DNA from 3 places in the Kroppenstedtia sanguinis genome. Region 1 is predicted to be linked to each of the others. Evidence: predicted binding sites of a transcription regulator. Region 1 holds the regulator's gene; each other region holds the start of a gene.

Region 1 (7,822 bases):
TAAAATCCGCTTGCCGTCATCGGACAGGATGATCGCCCCATCCATCTTGGCCAACTCGTACAGAAAGGCCGGCCCAAAAGGGCAATCAATATGGAATCCCCCGTCCACAATTTCACGAACGGAATCGTCATAACCTACTACGATGAGCGCCCCCGTTTTGGCTCCAAGAACGTTGTCCAAGCCCTCACGGAACATGGTGCCAGGTGCTACCAGCCGCAATGTATTACTCTCAAAATGATCCTTTTTCTCTTCTTTCAATGATCCTACCCTCCCAGCACCGCTTCCAATGCTTCTTCCACAGATTCGACCCATCTGATATCCAGATTATCCGGGGGAGTCCACCCCCTTTGGTTTTTCTTGGGCAGGATCGCCCGTTGGAATCCCATGTTGGCTGCCTCCGCCACCCGCTGTTCCAGGCGGGAAACCCCCCGCACCTCCCCGGTCAGTCCCACCTCCCCGATCAGAACGTCCTTGGGGCGAGTGGGCCGATCCCGGAAACTGGAAGCCAGACTGACGGCGACGGCCAAATCCACAGCGGGTTCATCCAAGCGGACACCTCCCACTACATTGACATAGGCGTCCTGATTCTGCAAAAACAGACCCAGCCGTTTCTCCAGGACCGCCATGATCATGGTCACCCGATTGTGATCCAGCCCAGAGGCCATCCGTTTGGGAGTGGCAAAGCTGGTGGGTGCCACCAAAGCTTGCAATTCGATCAAGACGGGCCGAGTTCCTTCCATACTGGCAGCCACCGCCGATCCGGAGACACCGGCGGGACGCTCAGACAGAAACATCTCCGAAGGGTTATCCACTTCGGTGAGCCCCTGGTTACGCATTTCAAACAGACCGATTTCATTGGTAGAACCGAAACGATTTTTGACTGCACGGAGAACTCGGTATGTATGATGACGCTCTCCTTCAAAATAAAGCACACAGTCTACCATGTGTTCCAGCATCCGCGGACCGGCAATCGCCCCTTCTTTGGTCACATGGCCGACGATGATCACCGCGATCCCTTGTCCTTTGGCCAGACGCATCAGGCGTCCGGTGCACTCCCGCACCTGGGCCACGCTTCCCGGCGCCGAAGTCACATCAGGAAAGTAGACCGTCTGGATAGAATCCACTACCAGCACTCGGGGAGAGACCTCTTCCACCAAAGATTCGACAGCTGTCAAATCTGTTTCAGCGGCCACAAACAGCTGAGGGTGAATGGACTTCAGGCGATCCGCCCGCAACCGGATCTGTTCTGCGGATTCCTCCCCTGATACATACAGGATCGGCATCCCCCGCTCTGCCAGTCGGTGAGAAGCTTGCAGTAACAACGTCGATTTTCCGATACCCGGATCCCCCCCGACCAGGATCATCGAACCCGAAACCAATCCTCCACCCAGCACCTGGTTCAATTCCCGGATACCCGTATCCGACCGGGGATGCTTTTCGCCGCTCACTTCGGTGATGGGAAGTGCCGGTCGCCGCTCCGTGTGGGTTCCTCGCTGGGCACCCCTTCCCTGGACACTTCGTTCCTCTACCATTGTGTTCCAACTGCCGCAACCAGGGCAGCGACCCATCCATTTGGGGGATTCGTAGCCACATTCCTGGCATGCGAATTTTGTCTTATTTTTTGCCATCCGTTGTCCCCTTAACATTCATATGGCTTCGATCCCAATTATATCAAATTTCTTCAAGAAAACGCACCTCCCGAATCAACGGAAGGCGCACGAAATGGTTGGCTACTAAACAGACTGTGTTTTTTCTTCACGCTGAACCTGCAGTTTTCCGTCTTTCTCGTCGATCTCCAAGGTATCTCCCCGCTGGATATTTCCTTTGAGTAATTCCTCGGACAGACGGTCTTCAATATGCTTTTGAATCGCTCGGCGCAGGGGACGGGCGCCATAGGTGGGATCAAAGCCGGAACCCGCTAGGTATTTGGCCGCTGCATCCGTCAGCACAAAGTCGATCTGCTGCTCCTGCAGGCGTTTGCGCAACTGATTGGACATCAGGTTGACGATCTGTTGCAGATGTTCTTCCTTGAGGGAGTGGAACACGATCACATCGTCAATCCGGTTGAGAAATTCAGGACGGAAAGTTTTTTTCAGCTCTTCCATCACATTCTCTTTCATCGCTTCATATTCATCCTGAGCAGAGTCCCCGATGGCAAAGCCAAGGCGCTTGTTCTGCTTAATCAGGTTGGCCCCCACATTGGAAGTCATGATGATCACCGTGTTGCGGAAATCCACCGTCCGCCCCTTCCCATCGGTGAGACGACCGTCTTCCAACACTTGCAACATAACGTTGAAGATTTCCGGGTGGGCCTTCTCCACTTCGTCAAACAGGACCACTGAGTAGGGCTTACGACGAACCTTCTCTGTCAACTGTCCACCTTCATCATAGCCGACATATCCCGGAGGGGCTCCTACGAGACGAGAAGTGGAGTGTTTCTCCATGTACTCAGACATATCGATCCGCAGAATCGCTTCCTCATCGCCAAACATCGCCTCTGCCAAAGCCCGGGCTAATTCCGTCTTGCCGACTCCCGTGGGACCCAAGAAAATAAAGGAGCCGATCGGCCGCTTGGGATCCTTCAAACCAGCCCGCGCCCGCCGGATCGCCCGAGAGACGGAGAGTACCGCTTCATCCTGGCCGATAACCCGCTGGTGCAGCACCTTCTCCAGATTCAAGAGGCGGTCTGATTCCTCCTCAGCCAGTTTCCGTACCGGGATTCCCGTCCAGTTGCCCACCACTTCAGCGATATCTTCCGGCCCCACTTCAGAGTCCGTCTTTCCTTGGTCCTCTTTCCAACGATTGCGATTCGACTCCAGCTCTTCCCGCAATTTTTGCTCTGTGTCCCGGAGAGAAGCCGCTTTTTCAAACTCCTGACTTTGAACGGCGGCATCCTTCTCCTTGCGCACCTCTTCCAGTTTCTGTTCCATCTCTTTCAGATCAGGAGGCACCGTAAAGGAGGAGAGGCGCACTTTGGAAGCAGCTTCATCGATCAAATCAATAGCTTTGTCGGGCAAGAACCGATCGGTGATGTAGCGATCAGATAGTTTCACCGAGGCTTCAATCGCTTCATCGGTAATCTTCACCCGGTGGTGGGCCTCATAGCGGTCCCGCAAACCTTTTAGAATCAGGATCGTCTCTTCCGAGCTGGGTTCATCCACGGTGATCGGCTGAAAGCGGCGCTCCAGGGCGGCATCCTTTTCAATGTATTTCCGGTATTCGTCCAACGTGGTTGCCCCGATGCACTGAAGATCTCCCCGTGCCAAAGCCGGTTTTAAAATGTTGGAGGCATCGATCGCCCCTTCCGCACCGCCAGCACCGATCAGGGTATGCAATTCATCGATAAAAAGAATGACATTCCCGGCCTGACGAATCTCATCCATGATTTTTTTGAGCCGATCTTCAAATTCACCCCGGTATTTGGTCCCAGCCACGACGGTCCCCATATCCAGGGTCATCACCCGTTTTCCCCGCAGGGTCTCCGGGGTTTCCCCGTCATAGATCTTTTGGGCCAGCCCCTCTGCGACGGCGGTTTTCCCCACTCCCGGCTCCCCGATGAGGACCGGGTTGTTTTTGGTGCGGCGGGAAAGGACCTGAATCACCCGCTCAATCTCTTTGCTGCGCCCAATCACCGGATCCAGTTTGTCTTCCTTGGCTGCGGCGGTCAAATCTTGTGCCAAGCTATCCAGGGTAGGCGTGCTGGCGCTGTTGCCGGAAGCCTGGTGGGAGGAGACCGACTCTGTACTGCCCAGCAACTGCAGCACCTGTTGTCGGGCCTTGTTCAGGCTGACTCCCAGATTGTTCAGAACGCGGGCGGCCACCCCTTCTCCTTCCCGAATCAGCCCCAGCAGGATATGCTCCGTTCCGACGTAGGTATGTCCCAGCTTGCGAGCTTCGTCCATGGAAAGTTCGATCACTTTTTTGGCCCGGGGGGTGTAGGCGATATGGGTAGGTTGCCCCTGGCCTCTGCCGATAAGAGACTCCACTTCCTTCTGTACCTTTTCCAAACCCAGTCCCAGGCCCATCAACGCCTTAGCAGCGATCCCCTCGCCTTCCCGCACGAGGCCCAACAGGATATGTTCTGTACCGATGTTGCCGTGGCCCAGTCGAACGGCTTCCTCCTGCGCCAGAGCCAGCACTTTCTGAGCCCGCTCCGTGAATCTTCCAAACATCATGGGATGATGCACCCCTCTCTGAGTGAATTCATGTTTATTATTCCCTTTCCGGTCCCAAGGAAAGCTGTTCTCGGATCATTTCTGCACGGCGGATATCCCGCTCTTCTGTATCCAACCTCTGGTTGGCCCGGATCTGCAGAAATCCAGGCTGAGTGATCACCATCAATTCGTTCATCACTTGAGGAGTAACTCCGGAGATCAGACCCATATCGATGCCCAGCCGTACATCGGATAGACGTTCCATCGTCTCTTTGGAACTGATCACCCGAGCGTTGGAGAGGATGCCGAAGGAGCGGTGAATCCGATCCTCCAACTGAGTAAAAGAGGCTTCCCGGATTCGCTGTCGGGTCGTGTGCTCATGCTCGATCATCTGCCGCACCACCCCCTCCAGTTTTAGGACAATCTCCTCTTCCCGCTGGCCCAATGTCACTTGATTGGATACCTGGTAGAGGTTTCCCAGGGCCTCACTCCCCTCTCCGTAGATCCCTCGAATCGCCAATCCCACCTGAGTGATGGCGGGAAAAAGACGGTTCAGTTGGCGGGTGAGGGCAAGTGCCGGCAGATGGACCATTACCGAAGCTCGAATCCCCGTCCCTACATTCGTGGGACAACTGGTGAGATACCCTTTGGTTTCACTGAAAGCGTAGGTGAGCTGACTTTCAAACCAGTCATCCAGCTCATCGGCCAACTGCCAAGCCGCTTCCGGCTGGAAGCCAGGAAACAGACACTGGATTCGGATATGATCCTCTTCATTGACCATGATGCTGACCGCTTCGTTTTGACTGAGAATCACAGCCCCATGTCGAGATTCCTCTGCCAAATGGGGGCTGATGAGATGCTTTTCCACCAGTACACGTTTTTCCAGGTCACTGAGGTCATCCATGCGGATCAACTCCGCATCCTGCAACACGGAAGGCCTCCCCTCCTCCCGCAGGGCCATCTCCATCCGGCGCACGACTTCCGAGGATTGAGAGGAGGTTGCCAACATGGGAAAGGGCATTCCCGACAAGTTGCGAGCGATCCGCACCCTGCTGGAAATCACGATGTCTGACCGGGGGCCTTTCCCCTTCATCCATTCACTCAAAGCATGCTGTGTAAAGCGTGGCAGCGACATAGGGCTTCCTCCTCCTAACTGTCCAGTTTCTCTTGCAGATCCCGAATGCGGTCGCGCAGACGGGCTGCTTCCTCAAATTCTTCATTTTCGATGCAGGTAGCCATTTCCTGCTTCAATTTATCGATCTCTCGGCGCACCCGAAGCTTCCCGCCAGTTCTCTCCGGTACCTTCCCCCGGTGGGTGGTGTGTCCGTGCACCCGCCGGAACAATGGATCCAACTGAGCGGAGAAAGCATCATAACAATCACTGCAACCGAAACGTCCAATCTTGCTGAACTGACTATAGGTCAGACCGCAGGTCGGACAGCGCAGAGACTGTGCCTGGGCCGCGGGACGGGTCTGTTGTTCCGCAAACTGACCGTCCAGATTGAGTAGACCAGACAGGAGATTGTTAATGGAAAACCCGGAGTCCATCCCTGGCACCTGCTCCCCTCTCTCCCGTGCGCAGACTTCACAAAGATGAAACTCAGTCTTTTCCCCACTGATGATTTTGGTGTAGTGAAGGGTAGCCGGTCTTTTTCCGCACTCCTGACACTGCATCGGGTCTCACTCTCCTTTACCTGTAAATAACGTCATCACCACATTGCGCATCATCCGGGCCCGCAGTGCATCCCGGAGAGAGACCGGCAAATCCAGCACTTCCCGGGAAACTAATTTTCCCACCATGAGCCCTTCCCTCTCGGTCATCAGCCCCTCTTCGGTGAGGCGCATGATCAGGTCTTCCGCCGCTTGCTGTGTCATCCGGTTGCCGATCATTCGGAGAAGGACATCAAAATATGCCTTTTTCGTCGAAAAGCGGACCTTGCGAATACGAATAAATCCGCCTCCGCCTCGTTTGCTTTCGACGATAAAACCTTTTTCAACAGTAAATCGGGTGCTGATCACATAGTTGATCTGGGAAGGAACGCATTGAAAGAGTTCAGCCAATTCACTCCGCTTTACTTGAATCATCCCAGAAGGGGTCTGTTTCAGGATATTGAGCAAATATTCTTCGATGATGTCCGAAATACTGGACATGTCATTGGATTACCTCCTGCTGACTTTGACTAACTTTGACCTTGATAATTTCATTATACTGGACTCTCTCCCCTTTTGCCAAGGGGCAACATGGACAGTATCATTGTTTCCGTATCGGAGGCGGTTTCATACGGGATGACTCAATCCAGCCGGACCGACCGCACCCCTGGCACTTCCTGCACCCGATCGAGCAGTTCTGTCGGTTCCACCTGGTGGGGAATCCGGAGAATAAAGAGAATCTCGATCTCCGGTTCTTCCTCTTCCCCTTCATCCATCTGCACTTTCTTGATATCAATCCCCATGCTTCCCACCACTGTGGCCAGTTCACCCAGTTTCTTCGGTTGTTTGGTCACCTGAATCCGCATCCGCTTCAACAACTGGCGGTGAAACAGCCAGCCTTCCAGCCGATTCAGCAATTCCAGACTGGCCAACACCAGCAGCGTGGTCAGTATGGCGGGAAAATGAAAGCCGGCTCCCGCTGCCAGCCCGATCGCCGCCACTACCCATAGGGAGGCAGCAGTCGTCAAACCACTGATGGTCATCCCCTGACGGAGAATCGTCCCCGCTCCCAAGAAGCCGACTCCGCTTACGACCTGAGCTGCGATCCGGCCTGGGTCAAAGCGAACATTCTGTTGACCCATAAACTGTGGAAATCCATAGATGGAAAGCAACATGATCAAGGTAGACCCGACACAAACCAGGATATGGGTCCGTAAACCGGCCGGGTGGTTGTTGTGTTCCCGCTCCCAGCCCACCAATCCTCCCAGGAGCGTGGCGACCAATAGACGCACAGCTGTCTCTCCATAGGAAATCGTCCAGATCTCATCTGCCACCAGCCAGCCCTCCTCAATCACTTATTCTTCAGGTCAGGGCTGTTGATTAACCATAAAGTGGATGGCGGAAACGAAACGACCCTTTCGCTCTTCCCCCATCGTAAAATACGGCTTGAGGGGACGAGGATGTTGGGACGGCTACGACCTCTTGCAAAGAACGCATAGCGAGACCCGGGAGCGGAAAGCGACCCTGACGAGACTTGTGCCCTATGGGTGCAAAGGCTCTTCACCGTTCCACCATCCCGACCTGATTTCCCACCCAAAATATGGCTAATCAACACGCCTGTCTTCAGGTAGGTGTGTTGACCCGCAGATGAGTGCTTCTATGGGTTTACATCCGCCCGTGTTGTCAACAGTTCGCTGAAGGAGTGGATCACCTGGTCGGCATCCTCCAGCTCCTTTTCATCACCAAATTGGGGAAAACCGGCATACCTACATCCTATGACGGTGAGCCCGTTAGCTTTCCCAGCCTGAACATCAGAGCTTCGGTCCCCTACCATCCAACCGGAGGTGACTTGATGTTCTTTCATCAAAAGGGCCACCAACTGCCTTTTGTCAAAGATCTTTTTCTCCCCTGCAGAGTATATACCCGTAAACCAGGAGCGGATACCAAAAGCTTGTAAAACGCCCCGCACGTAAGGACCTTGCCCGTTGCTGGCCACAAACAGGCGAAATCCCTGTCCA
Region 2 (7,822 bases), on a different contig from region 1:
AGCAGAATGTGAAACCCGATCCCGACCGGCTGAGTCCCAAATATGTGTCACCGGCGGAGATTCACGGGTTGTGTACATGATCCCCCGCTCAAAATCGAGCGGAGCAACATCTTTTGAATCCAGATGAAGGGATTTGATCATCCATGTCCTTTTTTAGTAAGCGTCAGTTAGCCAATGTGGTGGAATGGGAAGAGTTCAGAGATGATATGATCTTTTGGAAGTGGAGCAACCGAGAGATTAAAAAAGGAAGTCGCTTGATCATTCGGCCGGGGCAGGATGCGATCTTTCTATACAACGGCAAAATCGAAGGAATCTTCGAGGATGAAGGCGACTACGATATCGAATCGGATATCATCCCTTTTCTATCCACTCTGAAAGGGTTTAAGTTTGGTTTCAACAGTGGCATGCGGGCGGAAGTATTGTTTGTCAATACCAAGGAATTCACAGTCAAATGGGGAACGAAAAATGCCATCCATATTCCGACTCCCCAGCTACCCGGTGGCATGCCCATTCGCGCCAATGGGACCTTCCAATTTAAAGTCAACGATTATATCGCATTGATTGATAAAATCGCCGGGGTCAAAGAGAGTTACTTGGTGCAGGACATCAAGCTGAGGATCACCGCGGTTCTCGACCAACTCCTGATGAAATGGATCAGCAGAGAAGGAAAAGACATGTTCAATCTGCGGGCCAATGCCTATGATATCGCAAAAGGCATCCAGGAAGATCTGGATATGGAGCTCATGGATACGGGAATCACCATCACCGCCTTTCAAATCATGAGCTTCAACTATCCGGAGGAAATTGAAAAAATGATCACCAAGACCGCTTCCCATGAAATGATTGGAGATCTCAACAAATATCAACAAGTCTCCATGACCGATGGGATCGCTTCCGGCAAGGTTCAAGGCGGAGGCACGGCTTCCGACATGGCCGGGATGATGATGGGGATGAATATGGCCCGTGAGATGGTAAAAAACGTGAACTCCAATCAGAGCCCAGCGCAACCTACGAAGCAGATGGATTCCGGAGACAGGCAGACACCCAATTTCTGTCCCAACTGTGGAGAAAAGAATACTGGGGCCAACTTTTGTCCCCAGTGTGGTCAAAAATTGGCCTGATGAGAGAACGTCGATATGAACAAAGCCCGAAGGGGACGTTATGAAGTCCCCTTCGGGCTTTTTGCTGTGATTTTTGCTCTGTCAGTTCTGAGGAGTAACCGTGATGCGGTCTGCTTCGACATCCACGAGGATGTCCTTTGCATTTTCCCTTTCCAGGAGCAAATCAGCGATTCCATCCTCCACTTGTTCCTCGATCACCCGCCGAAGAGGACGAGCGCCAAAAGCCGGATTGTAACCAAGGTCGGCCAGCTTAGCTTTGGCGGAATCGGTGACAGTGAGACGCAAGCCCTGTTCCCTGGCAGCGTTATGAACGTCCTGGAGCATCAGATCGACGATCTTCATCAGATCCTCCCGGCTAAGAGAGCGGAAGAGGATGATGCTGTCAAACCGGTTTAGAAATTCCGGTCGGAAGTAATCCTTGAAGGTCTCAGGAATATCTGCCGGGGCCGGTTCTTCATCTGCTTTTCCAAACCCGATTGCTCCTTTTTGCACGCCGACACCGGCGTTACTAGTCATGATCAGGATCGTATCCCGGAAGCTGACCGTACGTCCCTGGCTGTCAGTGAGCCGACCGTCCTCCATGATTTGCAGGAACAGATGCTGTACGTCAGGGTGCGCTTTTTCAATCTCATCCAGTAGCAGGATGCTGTAGGGTTTGCGGCGCACTTGCTCAGTCAGTTGACCAGCTTCTTCGTGACCAACATATCCCGGCGGGGAGCCGATCAGTTTGGAGACGGAGTGTTTTTCCATGTACTCACTCATATCGAGCCGGATCATGGCTTCCTCTTCCCCAAATATTTCCCGAGCCAGGGATTTGGCCAGCTCAGTCTTTCCGACACCGGTGGGGCCGACGAAGAGGAAGGAGCCGATGGGGCGTGTCCCTTTGCGCAGTCCAGCCCGGTTGCGACGGACCGCTTTGGATACTTTGCGGACGGCTTCCTCCTGACCGATCACTTGCCGTTGGAGCCGGGCGGGCAGATCTTTCATTTTTTCCTGCTCATCCTTTTGCAGTTTGCGGACCGGGATGCCGGTTTGGCTCTCCAGGATTTGCTGGATGATCTCCACATCGACGGTCGCCGGAGAGGCTGCTTCAGTCGCTTCCTGCAACTGAGCTTCTAACTTTTGCTCTTCATCCCGGAGACGAGCCGCCGTTTCATACTCTTCCCGTTGGGTGGCGGTGTCCTTTTCCACGGCGATCTGATCCAGGCGAGTGCGGATCTGATTCGTATCTTGGCTTTCATGTAGCAGATTGACCTTGGATCCGGCTTCGTCCATCAGATCAATCGCCTTGTCCGGCAGGAAACGGTCTTGGACGTAGCGATGGGAGAGGCTGACGCAGGCTCGGATCGCTTCATCAGTATACCGGACTTGATGGTATTTTTCATAGTTCTCCCGTAGCCCCTCCAGGATCCGGATGGCATCCTCGAGAGAAGGTTCCTCCACCAAGATGGGTTGGAAACGGCGTTCCAGTGCGGCATCTTTTTCGATCCGGCGGTACTCCTTCAGAGTGGTGGCACCGATCACCTGGAGTTCACCGCGGGCCAGGGCCGGTTTCAGAATGTTGCCGGCATCGGAGGAGCCTTCGGCGGAACCGGCTCCCACCAGCTGATGGATCTCATCGATAAAGAGGATGACCTCTTGGCGCTCTTGTACTTCAGCGATCAGCTGTTTCATCCGTTCTTCAAACTGGCCGCGGATGCCGGTATTGGCTACCAGGGAAGAGACATCCAGCAGATAAACTTTTCGGTTTTTCAACTTATGAGGGACTTTCCCTTCTAGGATCCGCAGGGCCAGTCCTTCTGCAATGGCGGTTTTACCGACCCCTGGTTCCCCGATCAGGACGGGATTATTTTTATTGCGCCGGTTCAAGGTTTCAATTACCCGCTCCACTTCCCGATCCCGACCAATGACGGGATCGATCCGGCCGGTTGAGGCTGCGTGGGAAAGATCTTTCCCCAACTGGTCCAGCAGACCGCCGCCGTGGCGTCCGTTCTGTGTAGGTGGGGTTTGTGAGAAGGGGGATGTTGCTGAATGACTCCCTCCCAAGGGAGAGCTGGCCATCTGCCGGAACCAATCCTCCAAGGGAGAACCTTCCCATCCGCCGAACCCAGCGGGATTCCTGATCCCCTGTCGGAGTTGGATGTAGCAGTTCCGGCAGAGACTGAGATGACGGACTTGTCCTTGCACCTGCAGGTTCAAATCTACAGTCGCCGGATGTTGTTGACATTGATCACAAAGCATAGGCGGATAACCTCCTTTAAAATTAGATGATCTCTTTAGATAACCTTTTCTCATATTTGAAATGGGTTGGGGCAGCTGTGGCAAACAAAAATTATAGTTTGAATTTGACTTTGACTATATTTGACCTTATGGGTTTATTATACATTGACCTTTCCTGACTTTCAATAGGATTTTTTTCATCAGATTCGGGCAGTCATTGGCGAGATCTGAGCACTGGAGCCTTTCCGGTGTATAAAAATCCTTTCTATGGAAGATAGTATGGCCTAAAGAGGAGATGGGATGGGTCTTTTTGCGGGGAGGTTTTTCCGCTGTTTCAACGATTCTCTACCTTGAGCTTCCGTTGGTGTCGATCCATCAGGTACTTCGAAAAATAGGAGTCCCGCTGTCCGAGTGGCTTGTGGATGAAACTATCTGAAAGAAGGCAGAGTGATGATCCCATTTCTTAAATCCCACGAAACCATCGGTGTACTGATCAGCGTTGGATTCGGTGTGATTTTGCGAATTCTGCTGTTGCGTACGGATATGCGACAATACCCGACCTATCCCCACGGCCGGGTGATTCATATTTCCTTGGGTGTCATCGCAGCTGCCATGGGTGCAGTGTTTGTCCCTGCCTTGTTGAGCAAAGATTATACGGCGGTCACTTTCCTTTCCCTAGCTGCACAGCAATTTCGGGAAGTGCGCAATATGGAACGTCAAAGTTTGGCGGAGGTAGATATGATGGAGCTGGTTCCCCGAGGCACTTCTTATATCGAGGGGATCGCCATGTCCTTTGAAGGTCGCAATTATTTGATCATGTTTGCCGCCGTGATTGTCTCCCTCGCCAGCATTGTTTTGACATGGTACTGGGGCATTTTGTTTGGGGTGATCACCCTCATTATCGGAATCAAGCTGAGATCAGGCAAGAGATTGGGGGAGATCGCTGAAGTCTTGCCTGGGGAAGTGCGGGTGGACGGGCCTGACATCTATGTCGATTCCGTGTATATCATGAATGTGGGACTGAAGGAGAATCAACAAAAGATCCGCGAGCATGGACTGGGTCTCATCGTGCGGGCCAAAACGATGGATGCACAGGTAACCCTAGCCAATCTAGGACAACGCCAAGCGATCCTTCACAACCTTTCTCAAATTCTAGGTGTGTATAGGGATTCCGGGGAGCCAGCGCTGATCCCCTTGGCGAAGCTGGATTTGGATAATGGGGATCTGGGTGTCTTCATTTTGCCGAAGGACAAAGAAATGAAAAAGGCGATCCAGGCCTTAAAATTGGTGCCCATTCTGGAAAACGCCATCCGTATGCCTTCGGAATCCTCCGCCCAGGAGGTGCGATAAATGTCCCGAATTGTGGCAGTGGTGGTGACAGACGCAAAACAGGCGATCGGGGGCGGGGCTCCCGTCCTGGTTGCCAAGGGAGCGAAAGAACAGCAGCAACTCGCTTTTACCCTGGAAAAAATTATGGATGCGGCAGCCCATGATTTAAAGAACGGGACCATCATTCTCGTCGATCATAACAGCTCAGATTAAAAACAGGAAATCACCAGTCGGGGGAAGGATGAATTGGTAAAAGGAGGATGGAAGGGCGTCCTGGCGGTCCCAAGCGACCTTGGCATCCCAGGTACCTACAGTAGCAGGCTCGGAGGTGCGGTAAATGGATAAAGAACATGTGTTTTACTTGGATGAACAAGAAGTTCCCTTTCAGGAAGGTCAGATGATCCTGGAGGCTGCCCGGGAGGCGGAGAGATCCCTACCGGGGATTTGTTACCATCCACAATTGGGCGGGCTTCAAACCTGCGACCTCTGCTTGGTGGAGGTGGATGGAGAGTGGGTCCGTGCCTGCACGACCCTTGCCCGCCCAGGGATGAAAGTGGTGAGCCAGGGGGAGCAGGTAGAGGCGGCACAGTATGAAGCGATGTCGAGGGTGCTCCAAAATCATGAACTCTACTGCACCGTTTGTGATAACAACAATGGGAATTGTGAGGTACACAATACAGCACTTCAGATTCAACTGAACCACCAGGAGTATGACTTTGAGCCGAAGCCGGATCCACCGGACAACTCCCACCCCTTCTACCGGTATGAGCCGGACCAATGTATTTTGTGTGGCCGCTGTGTGGAAGCCTGCCAAAATTTACAGGTGAACGAGACCCTCACCATTGACTGGAATCGGGACCGGCCCCGAGTTATCTGGGATCAGGATGTCCCTATCGACCACTCCTCCTGTGTTTCCTGCGGTCATTGTGTAACCGTCTGCCCCTGTAACGCATTGATGGAGAAGTCGATGTTGGGTGAGGCAGGGTATCTTACAGGAATTCCTTTTGACACTCTGGAACCGATGATCGACCTGACCAAAGCGATCGAGCCGGGCTACCAGGGGATTTTTGCCGTTTCCGAGGCGGAGGAGGCGATGCGCAAGAGCCGAATCCGCAAGACCAAGACCGTCTGCACCTATTGCGGTGTCGGGTGTAGCTTTGAGGTGTGGACCAAGGGACGCCACATCCTGAAGGTGCAACCGGTGGCAGAGGCACCGGTTAATGGCGTCTCCACCTGTGTTAAGGGCAAATGGGGATGGGATTATGTTAACAGTGAGGAACGGCTGACCCGCCCCCTGATCCGGAAAGGGGACCGGTTCGTGGAATCTTCCTGGGAGGAAGCTTTGGATGTAGTGGCCACCCGGCTCACCCAACTCAAAGAGCAGTCCGGTCCCGATTCCCTCGGATGGATCGCTTCCTCCAAATGCAGCAATGAGGAAAATTATCTGTTTCAAAAACTGGCCCGGAGTGTGATGGGAACCAACAATGTGGATAACTGTTCCCGTTACTGCCAATCCCCGGCCACGGCAGGGTTGATGAAAACCGTAGGTATCGGGGGAGATGCAGGCACGATCCAGGATATCGCCGGTGCCGAGCTGGTGCTGGTAGTCGGAGCCAATCCAGCGGAATCCCACCCGGTGCTAGCCACCCGCGTCAAACGAGCCCACAAACTTCACGGTCAAAAACTGATCGTCGCCGATCTCCGCAAACATGAACTGGCGGAACGGGCAGATCTCCATTTGAAACCCAAGCCAGGTACAGACTTGGTTTGGGTGTCGGCACTTACCAAGTACCTCATCGACCAAGGCTGGCAGGATCAGGAATTCCTGGATCAACGGGTGAACGGAGTAGAGGAGTACATCCATTCCCTGGAGAGATTCACTCTGGAGTATGCCGAGGAAATCTCCGGCATCCCCCGGGAAGAACTGATCCAGGTGGCTGAAATGATCCGAGAAGCGGGCAGCGTCTGCCTTCTGTGGGCAATGGGGGTGACGCAGCATATGGGCGGGACGGATACGAGCACGGCGCTGTCCAATCTACTTCTCGTCACCGGTAATTATGGCCGTCCCCACACCGGAGCCTATCCGCTACGAGGACATAACAATGTTCAGGGAGCCAGTGATTTCGGCACTATGCCTGCTTGGTTTCCCGGTTATGAACCGGTGGAGGATGATCAAGTCCGGGCGCGCTATGAGAAAGCCTGGGGCGTGGACTCCCTTCCCAAAAAACCAGGATTGAATAACCATCAGATCGTGGAGGCGATCCATGATGGCAAGATCCGAGGGATGTACCTGTTCGGAGAAGAGATGGGGCTGGTGGACTCTAACATCAACCATGTGCAGGCCGCCTTTGAGAAGTTGGACTTTTTTGTGGTACAGGATCTGTTCCTGACCCAAACGGCTCGCTTCGCCGATGTCGTGCTCCCTGCCGCTCCCAGTTTGGAGAAAGACGGGACGTTCACCAACACAGAGCGTCGGATTCAGCGATTTTACAAGGTACTGGAACCCCTTGGAGAGTCTAAGCCTGACTGGGAGATCATCCAACTGGTGGCCAACCGGCTGGGGGCCGACTGGAACTACACCCATCCCGGAGAGATCATGGCCGAGGCGGCGGAGTTGGCCCCGCTCTTCGCCGGAGTGAGCTATGAGCGACTGGAGGGATGGAAGAGTCTGCATTGGCCGGTGCAAAAGGATGGCACTGATACCCCGCTTCTGTACAGTGAAGGCTTCGCTTTTGACGATGGCAAGGCGCGTCTGGAGCCCGTAGATTGGACCCCACCCTTTCAGCCGGGAGCGGAGTATGATCTGCACCTGAACAACGGACGGCTGTTGGAACATTTTCACGAGGGGAATATGACTTACCGCAGCGAAGGACTAGTTCACAAAGTTCCCGGTCCCTGGCTGGAGGTTTCCCCGGAATTGGCTACAGAGCGGGGACTCTCCGATGGGACATTGGTGCGACTCTCCTCTCCCTACGGAGCGGCCAGAGTCCGGGTGTTGATCACCGACCGGGTGCGGGGGAAGGAACTGTATATGCCGATGAACGGCAGTCAAGAGTGGGAGGCCGTCAACCGGTTGACCAGCAGCTACCACGACGAGGAGACCCATACCCCCAATTTCAAGGAGATGGATGTGCGGATGGAGATCTTGGAGC
Region 3 (7,822 bases), on a different contig from region 1:
GGTGGGCCAATGTTTCCGAATCGGTCAGATCATTGATCGCCACCACTTCCAACTCTGGATGAGCCATGGCGATTCGAAAAACAGCACGTCCGATACGTCCAAATCCATTAATCCCGATTTTGGTTGTCATAGGGATCCCTCCGTTATTGAAATCAAATTAAAAATTCAATGGGCCCTTTCAAGAATGGCGCGAGCAGCCGCTTCATCGGTGACCAACACGCCACTGCCGGAAACCGGGCAGACCGCCGCCACCGCCTCCGCCTTGGCCGCTCCGCCTGCAATCGCAATCGTCATCTCAACTTTTTCCAGATCTTCCAAGCTGAGGCCGATATGACGGCCGCGATAGACAATCTCCCCCTGGCGGTTGAAGTAGTAGCCAAAGGCTTCCCCCACCGCCCCTTTTTCCTCCAACAGCTTCAACAATTCAGGGGATGACTTTCGCCGGGTTGCCATGCTCTTAGCATCTCCGATCCCATGAACGACAATGCGGGCCGAACGAGCCAGCTCCATCACTTCCCGGATGTGAGGTTCCCGTACCAGGGTTTCCAAGGCTTCTTCGCTCAATTGTTCGGGAACGTGGAGCATCCGGTATTGTCCACTGGACTTGCGGGCCATCAGGGAGACGATATAGTTGGCTTCCAACTCTACCGCCTCTCCCAGTCCGCCCCGAGCAGGGACAAAGATCGTCTCCTTCAAAACCGGGGCTGCGGTGATCTGATCGGCGACGGCAGCCACAGTGGTTCCTCCGGCCACTGCCGTCACCTGTCCCGGTCGGGCCATCTCCTTTAACAGACGGGCACCTGCCCGCCCCATCTCTTTTTTCACCCAGTCCGACCGGTCGGAATCGCCTGGAACCACCACCGCCCTTTTCAGTTGCAGCACGTGGGCGAGGGCGGTCTCCAGTTCCGTCAAACCGGAGAGCTCTTTGATGAGTGGCTCCATCTCCAGGATCAGCCCCTCTCCAGACGGGGTCAGGGTCATTCCGACTGATTCAATCCGGAGGAGACCCTGCTCCTTGAGAAACTCCACTTCTGCCCGCAAGACCCGTTCCGTCTGGTTGAGAGCGACAGCAAGACCCCGTCTCCCCACCGGTTGCATCAGTTGCAGGTGACGTAATACTTCATATCGTTTGCGCATCACTTCCAACAGATCGGGAAGCAGTATGCTCTGCAGTTTCAGAATGGACTCCATGATCGCCTCCGGTACGGGACGAAAAATGTCCCTCGTGACAAAATACGTCCCAATTAGGTTAAAAAAAGAGACAGCATCCTCTTTCACGATTGTAGTTCATTTCCGTACTCCTGACAAGAGGGACCCGCGGAATCGGGTAGATGCTGTCTTCAGGCAAATGAATCTTTTTCACAAATCGAACCTGCGCCTCGCTTGGGACGAAATGATCCCCATCTCTTCCCGATATTTGGCGACGGTTCTGCGGGATATGTGGATCCCCGCCTCTCGGAGCCGGTCTGCAATCACCTGATCAGACAAGGGTTTCCCCTTGTTTTCCCCTTGGATCAGCTGTTGAATGCGATTCTTTACACTGCGGGCAGATGTATTCCCACCACTCTGATTGGAGACACCTGAAGGGAAGAAAAAGCGGAAAGGGAACAGGCCCCGGGGTGTCTGGATATATTTATGTTGGGTAGCTCGGCTGACTGTGGATTCGTGCAACTCCAGCTCTTCCGCCACTTCCCGCAGGGTCAAAGGTTTCAGACGGGAGACCCCGTATTCGAAAAAGTCTTGTTGCACTTCCATGATCGCTTGGCTGACGCGATACAGCGTGTTGCGTCGTTGCTCAATACTTTTTAACAGCCACATCGCCGATTGAATCCGTTCTCGGATATAGGTGGCCGCTTGGTGAGCACTTTCATTATTCTCCCGCAGCATCCGTTCATACTGGGTGCTGATGCCTAGGCGAGGCATATAGCCTTCATTCACCCACACTTCCCACTCCCCCTGCATTTTTCTCACAGTCACATCCGGGAAAATATAGCGGGGGCTCTCCCCGTGGCAGGCGAGACCGGGTTTGGGATTCAGCTTCCGAATTTGATCGGCGGCATCCTGCACTTCCAATGGGGTGCAATTTAAAGTTTGGGCCACTCTTTTTAGCTTTCCCTCGGCCAGATCCTGCAAGTGATCGCTCACGATGTGGCAAAGCAAAGGGCTAAGATCTCCCTGCCGTCTCAGTTGCAGGATCAGACATTCGGATAAGTCTCGGGCTCCCACACCTGCTGGGTCCAGTCCCTGGACCACCTGGAGAGAACGAGAAAAGTCCGACTCCGGGATATTAAAGCGCTTACATAATTGTTCACCATTGAACCTCAAATAACCGTCCTCATCCAGATTTCCGATGATATACCGGCAGATCTGATAAATGCGTGAATCTATGGAAAGGTAGCGAAGTTGTTCTTCCAAAACTTCGGACAGACTGAGGGCTGAATCAGCGATCCGGTCCACCGGATGCCCTTCTTCTTCGTCATAGGTGAAGGAGGCTCCGCCGAAATTTCCACCCTTTCTCATAAAGGCTCCCCAATCCGCCAATTGATCCACACTTGCGCTCTCCACTGAATCCGCCTCCGCCATCTGGGCGGGGTCTTCTATTTCTAATACCGGGTTTTCAATCGCCTGATCTTGTATATACTGTATAAGGTCCACAGTTGAAAGTTGAAGCACTTGGATCGCTTGCCGCAGTTCGGGGGTCATCACCAGCTTCATCCGCTGATCCTGAACCAGTCCGTAATCCATGGATAAAGCCATTTCCGTCACCTCCGTGTGGTTCAGTATATGTGTGCCTTTCCGCCTTCGATGCAATTTCCGGCGGATTTCCTGATATCTAAAAGGAGGTTATTCGGTCACTTAAGATATATTTTATCATAAAGGCCCCTGGTTCCTCATCTCTGCAAAAAACAAAATTCGCGATTTTCCTTTCAGGTTGCCTCCCTTCGGCGCACAATTGTGACTATATTCAATTTCAAGTGACCTCTTGCTTTTTTATCGAGGCCTCGTTATAATAGTCTTTGTCGCTGATTAATTTGCGATTGTGCGCCTATAGCTCAGGGGATAGAGCACTGGTCTCCGGAACCAGGTGCCCAGGTTCGAATCCTGGTAGGCGCACCAAAAGAGACGGCAGCCATTATCGGTTGCCGTTTTTATTTTCCGCTATTTCCTGACCTATCTTGACCTTTGCATTTTGACTGGGTTATGATGGGTATATGCCATCCCAGAGGAGGGACCCTGATGAATTTAATTCCCTATGTGGTTGAACAGACCAGTCGTGGCGAACGATCCTACGATATCTATTCCCGCCTGTTGAAAGACCGGATTATCTTCCTCGGTAGCGAGATCAATGATGCTGTGGCCAACACTATCGTAGCCCAGTTGCTGTTCCTGCAAACCGAAGATCCCAACAAAGATATCCAGCTGTATATCAACTCACCGGGAGGATCCATCTCCGCCGGATTTGCCATCTATGATACGATGCAACACGTCAAGTGCGATATTCAGACCATCTGCATCGGAATGGCTGCTTCCATGGGCGCCTTCCTGCTTTCTTCTGGAACCAAGGGCAAGCGGCTGGCTCTTCCCAACAGTGAAGTGATGATCCATCAACCCCTCGGCGGTGCCCAGGGGCAAGCTTCGGACATTGAGATCAGCGCCAAGCGCATCCTGCGCATGCGGGATCGCCTCAATCATCTCCTCGCGGAGCAGACCGGCCAACCCTTGAAAAAAATTCAACAGGATACCGACCGCGACAACTTCATGGCGGCGGAGGAAGCCAAGAAATACGGGTTGATCGATAAAATCATCGAACATCAAAAGTAACCTGCCCCATTAGAGCCGTGGATTTTTGCAGATCTGCGGCTCTTTTTATAAAGATCCCACTTCGGGACCATTCATGCTTTTGCATCGCCAAACCGACACGCCTGACGGAAGCAAGAACTCATTTCTTGGAATTCATAAAAAGTTAACCTCTCTTTTCCCCGCATTTACCCGAACAAGGGTAAGATCAAGAGGAAGCTGGCGGAAATTCTGCTTCGGGCCTGTCTGATCCATCCATTGCCGGCTTCGGCCTGTATGAAGGGATTGGCGAGACTTGTGCCTCTCCGTTGGTCTCTCCTTCTCTTTGCATCGTCATTGAATGACCAGACATGTCATCAGGGGGTGCCTTCCCAGTGAACTCTTTTGACAAACAGGAGCGAATCTTGTTTTGGGTTTCTGTTGTTGTCGGTTTGGTGATGTTCCTCTCCCTGATCAGCCGGTTTTTTCGTTGATACTCCATAGAAACTACGTCCTACATCGATTTCCGTATCTTTCGTCAATCTGTGAATTCCTCATGTTTATTGGCTTTTTCACTGTTTTTTTCCCGAATTTTTAATTGCTTTTTAACAGCTTTATATGATACGCTAACTTTGGGTAAGTGATGGGCATGCTGAGGAGGACATGCTTTGAGGACTGCCGCGTTCACGATGATGATATTGTTGTTGACCTTCACGGCAGCACCCTTCGCCTTCGCTGAAACTCCCCAGGAGAATACTGCCCTCCAAGCCGTCTATACTGTCAAAGATGGCAAACACCAGGTGGAAGTCTCCCTTCCCGAGGGGACTCAACCCCTCGGAAGCTGGTTCACCACTCTTAACGGAAGTGATGAACAAAGCTCACCTGAAGACGCCGGATTGAAAAAATTCACCGCAGAATACGACGACCTGGTACCGGGAAGAAACTATCAGATCATCGCCGTGTTCTACGGAAAAGATGGCGAACAACCCGTCGATCTGAACGGCTGTTTCCAACTCGAAGCCCAGGATGCCGATTCTGCAACAGATCCGATCCAGTTGAAGGATTGCGGATTTGACGAAATTGCGGAACAGGCCAAAAAATCAGAGGCGGCGCAAAATGCAGGAACAGCGCCGACGGATGATCCGGCCACACCCTCGGGTGACGGAAACACCGACAACTCCGGGACCTCTTCCGATGAAGAAGAGACCGGAACCCTGCAACAGATGAACAGCAGTCAAAAAGAGTCTGGGGGGCCGATGCCGGAAACCGGCGTGGATGCTTCCCCTGCCCAACTCGGACTCCAACTGTTCTTGTTGGGATGCGCCCTTTTAGGCTTCCGTTCTCTGCGTCAACCGGGTAACTAAGACGACGGTTGATCCGGCAGTCTCCACAGCAGATGCCCGTATCTTTCCGGGTTGAGGAGGGTTTCGGCGGAAGCGATCATGGTGTCACCGTATCCCTTTCACATATGGAATTACAGCATCGGGTTGCAAGCCCCCAGTGACATCATTCTCTACCGAAATTTAAATCATAATACTTAAACGCCCATCCACCCGCAGACAGACCGAACTTGGTCTGTCTTTTTTCTAGATGGATTGAAGTGGGTCTGACCCATTCCCGCCTTTGAGGTGGATCCCGTTTTCTAAGAAATGCACCCCGATTTTCTATGTCAAGAGCAGGGTACAACCCAGTGGGACCCCCACCTTGATAGACCAAAGGGTCAGGGAATTATATTATATAAAAATAACTTTTCGTCTATTGAAACAGCTCGGCCCCCGTCGTATCATAAGATCAAGAAGGCCAAGACCTTTACAGATAGATAAAGATCAGACCAAGACAGAGCGCCGGTCCTTTGTGAGGACCGGCGCTCCTATTCGGTCGGTATCCGCGGTTACAAATCTTCCTTGCTGACGATGGCAGCTAAGGCTTCAATCGCTTGCTCCGCATCGGAACCCTCAGCGGAAATAGTGATCTCCGAACCATAGGCCACCGCCAGACTCATAATCCCCATGATACTTTTGGCATTCACTTTTTTATTGTTTTTGCTGACAAAGATCTCAGAGCTGTACTTATTGGCCTCCTGGACGAATAGCGCCGCGGGACGGGCATGGAGCCCCGTTTTCAGATTCACAGTCACATTTTTTTCAGTCATGGATCATCCCTCCAAGGAATGTATAAGATTTGGGCTGGGTCACAATGTATGATCAGTGGATCCAACTCTCAACTTTTGTGCGATTTCCTCCAACTTACGGAGTCGGTGGTTGATCGCCGATTTGCTCACCTTTCGTCCTGGAAGCATCTGGCCCAGTTCCGTCAGTGAGATCTCCGGATGATTCAGCCGGGTCTCAGCTACTTCTCTGAGCCGGTCCGGCAATTGATCCAGACCGATTTCCCTGTCAATCAGACGGATATTTTCCACCTGTCGCATTGCAGCCTGAATCGTTTTGTTCAGGTTGGCGGTTTCACAATTGACGAGTCGGTTGACAGAGTTTCGCATATCTTTCAGAATCCGGACATCTTCAAACCGGAATAAGGTGCTATGGGCACCGATAATATTCAGGAATTCGCCGATTTTATCCCCCTCTTTGAGATAAACGACGAAGCCTTTTTTTCGTTCCAGCCATTTTGCATGGAGATGGTACCGGTTCATCAGGGAGCACAAATCTTCACTGTGATCCTGATACGTGGAGACCATCTCCAGGTGGTAGGAGCCGCTGTCCGGATTGTTGACAGAACCGCTAGCCAGGAAAGCCCCTCGTAAATAGGATCTCACACAGCATTCCTTTGCTGTCAATTCAGGATCAATCCCACTGATCCCTTCCATCCCCTTCCCGAGGATTCGTAAATCCCGAAGAATCCCTTCTGCTCCACTGGACAGACGTACCGCATAGGTATTATTCTTCTTCAACCGGATCTTCTTGCGCACGAACACTTCCGGTTGCACTTGGTACAGTTCCTTGATCAGAGAGTAGGTGCGACGGGCGATCGCATTGTTCTCAGTGGTAAATTCCAGACCGATTCGACCGTTTCCGATCTGAACCGTTCCATTCATCCGTATCAACGCCGACAACTCCGCCCGGCGACAACAATAGGGAGATTGGATGCGAGTCAGTTCCTGTTTGGTGGCGGATGCAAAGGACATCCTCCGTCACTTCCTTCATCCTCTGTCACGACCCTCCGACCCTTATGCCTGAACCAGGCGACGAACCCATCGATTCAGTTTGGCGGCATCATGTCGGACTACCTGCTGAAATTGCATCAGATCATCCGCAATCACCTGACAACCGAATCTCTTTAAACGTTCCACATCCGCCCGCACCATCCCGGACCCTTCCTGGGCATAACGTTCTTGAATGGAAGCTGGTGGGATTTCCTTGTTTACAATCACCACGTCAAAAAAACCTTCCCCTACATGGTCCTCAATGGCGGTCACGTGGTCGGCTGCTGTATAGTAATCCGTCTCTCCCGCCTGGGTCATGACATTACAGATGTATATTTTTTTTGCATGGGACTTGCGGATGGCGTCTGCCATCCCTTTCACTAATAGATTGGGCAGGATGCTGGTGTATAAGCTACCTGGTCCGATGATGATTCCATCTGCCGCCTCAATCGCTTGCAAGGCCTCTGGCAGCGGATGGGCCACTTTGGGTTTCAGAAAGACACGGTGGATCTTTCCACCCGCTTGGGGAATGCGGGATTCTCCCTCCACCACACTCCCGTCTTCCATGACCGCACACAGATTGACTTCTTCGCCTGTGGAGGGAAGAACCTGACCGCGGACAGCCAGCACCCCGCTCATATACTGAATGGCATGATTAAAATCTCCGGTGATATCTTTTAAGGCAGCGAGCATCAGATTTCCAAGGTTGTGTCCGGCCAAACCATTTCCATTCTGAAAACGGTATTGCAACACCTCTTCCAGCAAAGGCTCTGCATCTGCCAAAGCCACCATCACATTGCGTATATCCCCAGGTGGAGGCATCTGCAGATCATTCCGGATCCGGCCGGAGCTGCCGCCATCATCAGCGACGGTGACAATGGCTGT

What was found. Region 1 encodes CtsR, which represses protease genes until heat stress. Its sites were predicted from a motif close to ATGGTCAATAAAGGTCAAACA; they were not measured.
Region 2: a site for CtsR is predicted at 3,504-3,524, ahead of JOD24_RS01110 (ATP-dependent Clp protease ATP-binding subunit). Genes of this name have one in related genera too.
Region 3: a site for CtsR is predicted at 3,164-3,184, ahead of clpP (ATP-dependent Clp endopeptidase proteolytic subunit ClpP). Genes of this name have one in related genera too.

Annotation. Positions count from the first base shown of each region.
Region 1 is NZ_JBNPXF010000017.1:61,344-69,165, forward strand. It holds gene disA (DNA integrity scanning diadenylate cyclase DisA) at 1-258, opposite strand, end outside; gene radA (DNA repair protein RadA) at 264-1,628, opposite strand; gene JOD24_RS11215 (ATP-dependent Clp protease ATP-binding subunit) at 1,734-4,175, opposite strand; gene mcsB (protein-arginine kinase McsB) at 4,213-5,289, opposite strand; gene mcsA (protein-arginine kinase activator protein McsA) at 5,304-5,828, opposite strand; gene JOD24_RS11230 (CtsR family transcriptional regulator) at 5,835-6,305, opposite strand; gene JOD24_RS11235 (MgtC/SapB family protein) at 6,446-7,138, opposite strand; gene JOD24_RS11240 (HAD family hydrolase) at 7,462-7,822, opposite strand, start outside.
Region 2 is NZ_JBNPXF010000001.1:243,471-251,292, forward strand. It holds gene JOD24_RS01105 (SPFH domain-containing protein) at 144-1,121, shown strand; gene JOD24_RS01110 (ATP-dependent Clp protease ATP-binding subunit) at 1,203-3,362, opposite strand; gene JOD24_RS01115 (YIEGIA family protein) at 3,792-4,691, shown strand; gene JOD24_RS01120 (capping complex subunit for YIEGIA) at 4,692-4,883, shown strand; gene fdhF (formate dehydrogenase subunit alpha) at 5,008-7,822, shown strand, end outside.
Region 3 is NZ_JBNPXF010000022.1:34,540-42,361, forward strand. It holds gene gap (type I glyceraldehyde-3-phosphate dehydrogenase) at 1-130, opposite strand, end outside; gene JOD24_RS12790 (sugar-binding transcriptional regulator) at 166-1,191, opposite strand; gene rpoN (RNA polymerase factor sigma-54) at 1,360-2,757, opposite strand; tRNA gene JOD24_RS12800 (tRNA-Arg) at 3,043-3,117, shown strand; gene clpP (ATP-dependent Clp endopeptidase proteolytic subunit ClpP) at 3,238-3,822, shown strand; gene JOD24_RS12810 (hypothetical protein) at 4,446-5,141, shown strand; gene JOD24_RS12815 (HPr family phosphocarrier protein) at 5,669-5,929, opposite strand; gene whiA (DNA-binding protein WhiA) at 5,969-6,919, opposite strand; gene JOD24_RS12825 (gluconeogenesis factor YvcK family protein) at 6,962-7,822, opposite strand, start outside.